3 regions of the Paenibacillus sp. fava2 genome follow, and region 3 is predicted to be linked to each of the others. Evidence: riboswitches for the same ligand, from Rfam matches in the RefSeq annotation. Region 3 holds a riboswitch; each other region holds the start of a gene.
The links. A riboswitch is a leader RNA that binds a small molecule or an ion and turns the genes downstream of it on or off. The one in region 3 is predicted to bind cobalamin.
Positions count from the first base shown of each region.

Region 1: it holds a riboswitch for cobalamin, as region 3 does, so the genes downstream of both, AC4G46_RS09255 (energy-coupling factor ABC transporter permease) here and AC4G46_RS02115 (anaerobic ribonucleoside triphosphate reductase) in region 3, are expected to answer to the same signal.
Region 2: it holds a riboswitch for cobalamin, as region 3 does, so the genes downstream of both, AC4G46_RS04815 (S-layer homology domain-containing protein) here and AC4G46_RS02115 (anaerobic ribonucleoside triphosphate reductase) in region 3, are expected to answer to the same signal.

Region 1 is NZ_CM177755.1:2,220,406-2,222,671, forward strand. It holds gene AC4G46_RS09250 (ArsR/SmtB family transcription factor) at 1-874, opposite strand, end outside; cobalamin riboswitch at 1,012-1,200, shown strand; gene AC4G46_RS09255 (energy-coupling factor ABC transporter permease) at 1,381-2,145, shown strand; gene AC4G46_RS09260 (energy-coupling factor ABC transporter substrate-binding protein) at 2,145-2,266, shown strand, end outside.
Region 2 is NZ_CM177755.1:1,101,637-1,103,902, forward strand. It holds cobalamin riboswitch at 471-678, shown strand; gene AC4G46_RS04815 (S-layer homology domain-containing protein) at 950-2,266, shown strand, end outside.
Region 3 is NZ_CM177755.1:477,540-479,805, reverse strand. It holds gene AC4G46_RS02120 (MTH1187 family thiamine-binding protein) at 1-309, opposite strand, end outside; cobalamin riboswitch at 670-900, shown strand; gene AC4G46_RS02115 (anaerobic ribonucleoside triphosphate reductase) at 1,239-2,266, shown strand, end outside.

The sequences.
Region 1 (2,266 bases), 1.7 Mb from region 3:
CGTCGTTGTAGTTGCCGAAGCCTTTGCCGAACAGGGTGAGTCCGCCGATATGCTCGGCATCCTCCTCAACCGAGAGGCGGAAGGTCCATTGCTTGTCACGGATGCCGACTTGATCGAGCGTAATATCCGAGAGCTTGAGGCCGTCCATAAAGGTTCCCTTCGGCGTTATGCGCAGCTGCTTCAGCAGCCCGTACTGGTTGGTAAGCGCAGGCCACCAGGAGGGGGTATACTTGCCGCGGCTGTCCCCGTAGTCGCCTGGACTCGTCCAGAAGCCGAGCACAGTGCCGTTCAGGGTAAAGGTGATGTCCGAAGGCCAGTTATTATTGATCGACGGTGCCTCGGAGGCGATTTCCATTGTAACCACAAGCTCCTCCGGCTGCTGGCTGGATAACAGGAAATTGGGAATTTTGTATTCGACAAAGCCTTTACCGAACCAGAGAATGCCGGCATTCATCCGCTCCATATCCCAGAAGTAGCGCGGATCGTCGAAGCTGCCAATCACCTGTGTGGTGGTGGCAAGGCCGCAGGTCGGTTCAATCTGGAAGTCGGAGTAATGTCCGACAGGAATCTCCTTGCGGTGGGCTTTACGCTCTGTTTTGTCCGGGGCCGGGAAGAGAATCTCAGCCCGCTCGGCCGCAAGGGAGCAAATCTTCTGCAGCCCGCTCTTTCCGGGAGCCATATGGGTAGTAATCAGCCCGGCCGCCTCCAGCTTGCGCACATGCATCGTCATGATGGCACTGCTGAGATTCACTGCACCGGCCAGCTCCTTGACGTTCATCGGCTGTACCGCAAGCAGCCGGAGCATGTGCAGGCGTACTGCACTGGATAAGGCTTCATAGACCGGCAGAGAGTCTTCGGTAAGATCAAGTTTCATGGTGAACCTCCGTTACATGTTAATTAATTAATAATTATATTAGTTAAGGCGATTTTACACAAGCCAAATCAAAGAAAGCTTCCGGTTCACTTTTATCACAGACAAGCTTGCACGCAGATTATTATAATGTACTCGATAAAATAGCAAGCGAACAAGGTGCCCTTGCCAGAGCAAGGGGTAACAGGGAATCGGGTGCAACTCCCGAGCGGTCCCGCCACTGTAAGAAAGAGCCAGGCTCCAGCATGTCACTCGGGCAAGTACCGGGGAAGACGGGGCAGGGCGTTATGATTTCGAGCCAGGAGACCTACCTTGTAAGCGCACACCACGACTCTACGCGGATAGGAGCGGTGTACGAATAGGTTCAGGAATCGAGGATGTCCGGCACTGCTGCAGGCAGAGGGCTCTCTTTTGCATACCTGATGACGTACATATACTCCCGCCCCTCAAAGGGCGGGAGTTTTTGGTCTGCTGCTGTACAAAACAGTGATTTTGGAAGGGGAAAAGGTATGGGGAAAAGCGGAATTTGGCGTTTTGCAGCGCTGATCGCGGGATTTACCGTCTATTTTTTGCTGAATGAACCGGGCACGGCGGCAGCGATGCACATCATGGAGGGATTTTTACCTGTAGGCTGGGCTGTTTTCTGGTGGGCAGTGTTTATCCCGTTTTTTGTGCTGGGCATTGTCAGGCTGAACCAAATGACCAGGGATAACCCGGAGCTGAAGCTGCTGCTCGGCTTGTCCGGGGCATTCACCTTTGTGCTGTCGGCGCTCAAAATGCCCTCCGTCACCGGCAGCAGCTCCCACCCGACCGGGACAGGCCTCGGCGCAATCATGCTGGGGCCGGTGCCAATGAGTGTGATCGGCTCGGTAGTGCTGCTGTTCCAGGCGTTATTGCTGGCGCACGGCGGCATAACGACACTCGGGGCAAATGCTTTTTCGATGGCGGTGGCCGGACCGTTTGCCGGCTATGCGGTGTACAGGCTGATCATGAAATCCGGCGACCGTGAAAAGCTGGCCGTATTCTGTGCCGCTGCGGCCGCAGATCTGATGACCTATGTGGTGACATCGTTTCAGCTGGCTGTTGCTTTTCCGGCGGCAGACGGTGGTGTGGTTGCTTCATTGATGAAATTCGGCGGGATTTTTGCAATAACCCAGATTCCGCTGGCGGTAAGCGAGGGGCTGCTGACGGTGCTGCTGTGGAACTGGCTGAAGTCATACAGTCCGAATGAGCTGTCACTGCTCAAGCGGCAAACGAAAGGGGGGAGCCTGTAATGAAAAGCATATGGAAAAACGGGCTGATGCTGCTTGCGGTTGTCCTTCTGGTGGTGCTGCCGCTGCTGTTTGTGAACGGGGAGTTCGGCGGAGCCGATGATGCCGCGGAGGGAATAATCAC
Region 2 (2,266 bases), 620 kb from region 3:
TGCGAGTGGTTGGTCTGGTTTATGTAGGAGTGGTAGATAGTCTGTGAGAACAGGTTAGCTTGCCAGGGCGGGGAGTTTAGGCCAACTATATTGGGTTGGAACAGCCGATGTGGTTAGAGTGGTCTGTGTAAAAGTAAAAGGTAGTCTGCAAGGACAGGTTAGCTCACGTGGCAGGTAGTTTGAGTTAGAGTAGCTTAAGTGCTTGGGCAGACTTCATGCTTTGTGTAGTCCTTATGGCTAGTGGTTGTCTGGTCTAGGTAGGAGCAGAAGGTAGTCTGCGCAGATAAGGTGGTTGCCAATTAAGAGCAGTCCGCATATACACCGCCCCTTCTGACACAAGCGGCTGGTTGAAGCAAGCTCTGTGCAGCTTTATTCCGCCGCTAATAGCTGACATGGGATGGAATGAGATTGTAACAGCTTTTCTATGGACATAGAGGGAAATAGTAGATATGATTATGAATATTAAAATTTAATAAGCTATTGAAAAGGGTGCGCGTTCTTGTGTTTCATAGAACCGCTTAATAGGGAAGGCCGGTGCAAGTCCGGCGCGGTCCCGCCACTGTAAATGCAGAGCGACTCCTGCGGATGCGCCACTGTCCGGCTGTTTATGCTGACGGGAAGGCAAAGGGGAAGCGATGAGGCATAAGCCAGGAGACCTGCCTTTTTTCATGGACGTTTCACTTCTTCGTGGGGTAAGAATGCGGAACACATGCAGATGAACTGCGGCTTAGAGCAGATGCGCGCCTTGCAGAAGGTACGCCTGCTGATGGCCGGCCTGTGAGCAGCAAGCTCAGCTTACAAGCTGTCCAGCCGTTAATTTGTATTCTTCCCGGCCGCCCTTAACAGGGCGGTTTTTATGTTGGGCAAGTGAGGCTGCGGGGGAATCCCAGTCCGTGCTGCTAACTGCACTATTTGTACGATCATTCTATTAACAGAAAAGGGGTTAACAATGAAGAAGAAATTCTCTGCCAGGTATTGGCGGCTTGGCCTGGCTTTATTGCTGGTTATCTCGATTATTGGAGGCGCTGTTGTTCCCTCCGGACAAAGCTATGCAGCCGCTGATTCAGCGGTGCAAAGTGCTGAACGTGTAACAGATGCTGTGTATGCAGCAGACGCTTCCTCCTCGGAACTGCCGGTTACTCTGGAGGCAGTAGCGCAAAATGGACAAGTTACTGTAAAAGAGGCCACCTATAAAACTGCCGAATATATTTTGGGCAGCGGTGTGACATCGGAATGGCAGGCCATCGGGCTGGCCCAGGCCGGCTATACCGTACCTGACAGCTATGTGCAGGCACTTGAACAAAAGGTGAAGGCTGCCGGCGGAAGCTTTTCCAGTGTAACGGATTATGCCCGGATCGTGCTCGCAGTAAAGGCTGCCGGCGCTGATCCGGAGAATTATGCCGGTACCGGCACCACTGCAGGCTACAATCTGATTGAGAAAATTTATAACAATACCAGAATCAGCGGGCAGACCCTGAATGCCCCGGTATATGCGCTGCTCGCACTGGATTCCGGTAATTATACCATTCCGGGCGATGCGAAATGGACCAAATCTGCGCTGCTCGGCGAGATTTTGTCCAAGCAGAATGCGGATGGCGGTTTTACCCTGTCCTCAGGTGCAAGCGACCCGGATATGACAGCAATGGCTTTGACGGCGCTGGCTGCACACCGGAATGAACCGGGCGTAGCGACAGCCGGACAGAAGGCGGTAGCCTGGTTATCCGCTGCGCAGGACAGCAAAGGCGGATACGGCGACAACAGTGAAAGTGCTGCCCAGGTTATTATTGGTTTGACCTCCTTTGGCATAGATCCGTCAGGAGCTGAGTTTACCAAAGCAGAAGGAGATCTGACCGGAAGACTGCTGAGCTTCTTTACAGCCGGCGGAGGTTTTGCCCATAACGAAGGCGGGAAGGTCAATGCGTATGCTACCGAACAAGGTCTGCAGGCGCTGGTTGCCTATAATCTGTTCAGCGGCGGAAGCAACGGGAAGCTGTATGATTTTACTAAACCGGCAGCGCAGAATCCGCTTGTATATGTACCGCTTGTAATTGAAGGACCTCAGGGTACGCTGGGCCAAGGGAATGCCTATGCAGGCAATGCCCTCGAAGCGCTGGAGAAGGTTGCTGCCCAGAACGGGCTGGCGCTTACGAATCCGTCCGGCAATTATGTTACGGCCATCGGCAATGTAGCTGCGGGAATGTTCGGCGGCTGGGATGGCTGGAGCTATGCTGTCGTCCGCGGAGGACAGTGGCTGTATCCGGATGTA
Region 3 (2,266 bases):
CTGACCGTCCTGCAGCTTCTGCTCGACCGACTGCAGCTTGCTGCGGCTTGTGGAAGGCTTGTCACGGCGGTCATCAATCTTGAGTGAAGTGGATACACGCTGTGCCCCGGCATTGAACGGAGACTCGTGCAGCGCCTCTACAGCCGCCAGAATTCTGGATACCGGACCCTCGATAATCGTTCCCATGGAGGTCAGCTCAAAGGTAATTCCCTCCACCGTCTGCAGCACGCGCTGCATGTCAGCCACATAGCTGCTCAGACTGGTACTGCCTGTGCCGATCGGAATGACTGTAACTTCACCAATTGCCATCGTTAGATCCCTCCTGACAAAAATTTGTGGCCTTTAATCACCTTCATTGTAGCAACTCCACAGTTCTGCCACAAATTTAGCCACAAAAAATTCATCATTCTCCCTCTACATAAACCCTATACCACCGCTAAGCCGGTCTCTGTAAATCTAGTGTCAGAATCACTAGATTTATGGAGTCTTTGTGGCAGCTTTTCGGACAATTTATGAATCCTGCCGGCCTCCATTTAGCATCAGGCTGTGGATTACCTGTGGACTAGTTGTGGATCACCTGTGAGTAAGCGGGCTGAAGCCGCTCCCCGCGCGGCTTTGTAAATAATGGTTTACAAACACAATATATTGGGGTATTTTTATATTCATCAACCAAATATAGTGGAAGCAGGTGCTTTACTCTTGATAAGAGAGTACAAGCTTAATAGGGAAGCGCGGTGCAAATCCGCTGCGGTCCCGCCACTGTAACCGGATTGCCCGCCGGGAGAACACTTCCTGTCAGGCGCACCCACGGCATAGGCCACTGGAGGGCGGACAAGCCCCCGGGAAGGAGCCGCTGGATGAACCGGGAGCCAGGAGACCTGCCTGTTTCCGGGCACCATTATTGACCCCTGCGAGGAACAGGAGAGGTGTCCGTATGCGGCCTGCAGCAGCAGAATCAGCCTACCCGGATGACCGGGACATCAGGCTGCCGATACCTGAGGACGATAGTCCCTATTGCCTTCAGGTATCGGCTTCTGCAAAGGATAAGAAGGCAGATCATGCCCCTTCTCCTGACACCCAGACCTCTGGCAAATATCCGCTTATACGGGTATTTAGAACGCATCCGGGCATTTTCCGCCTCCAAGGCGGGAGGTGCCTTTTTACTGGGCTCAGACAGACTACATATTGAGGATTAAATAGATTTAACGGACCACTATACCGAGAGGAGAGAGTTACATATGACGCTGCTGGAGAAACGGCACAATAGCGGACAAGCTGCACAGGAGGTTCTTCTGAATGAATTGATACATTTAGGCCGGGACATTATCGACAGCGCCGATCTGGATCTGCTGCGTGAGAATGCGAACCTGAACGGAGAAAGCTTTTCCGGAAAAATGAGTAAATTCGGCAGTGAATATTCCAAATGGTATGCCCGCAATTTCACCATGCCGCCGCAGCTCGTACAGGCAACGCTCGATAACGTCGTTTATGTCCATGACCTGGACCAATACGCTATCGGAACAACCAACTGCATCTTCATTCCGTTCGAGCGCCTGCTGCGCGAAGGCTTCAACACCGGCAACGGCAGCGTCCGCCCTCCTAACTCGATTATGACGGCAATGTCGCTGGTGGCGATAATCTTCCAGTCCCAGCAGAATGCCCAGTACGGCGGCGTATCCGCCAACAAAATTGACTTTGACCTTGCGCCATATGTGACCAAATCCTTCGCCAAGCTGTTCCGCAAGGGTCTTGGCTACTTTGAGGAAGGCGAGGCAAGCGAAATCGCCGGAGAGATCACGATGAGCCGCAGCGATCTGGCTGAGCAGTATCCGCGCTCCTTCCGCTTCGCACAGAAAGAGACCGAGATCGAAACGCTGCAGGCTGCAGAGAGTATGATCCACAACCTGAATACGATGTCCAGCCGCTCGGGCGGACAGATTCCTTTTACCAGCATCAACTACGGCACCTGCACTTCACCGGAAGGCCAACTGGTTATCAGCTCCCTGCTGACCGCAACGATGAACGGCCTGGGCAGCGGTGAAACGCCGGTGTTCCCGATCCAGATATTCAAATGCAAGCAGGGCGTTAACCAGCAGCAGGGTGACCCGAACTACGAGCTGTTCCTGAAGGCGGCTGAATGCTCGGCCCGCAGACTGTATCCGAACTTCGCCAACCTGGATGCGCCGCTCAATCTGCAGTACTATGATCCGGCTGATCCGGATACAGAATTCGCAACCATGGGCTGCCGCACGCGTGTGCTCGGCGA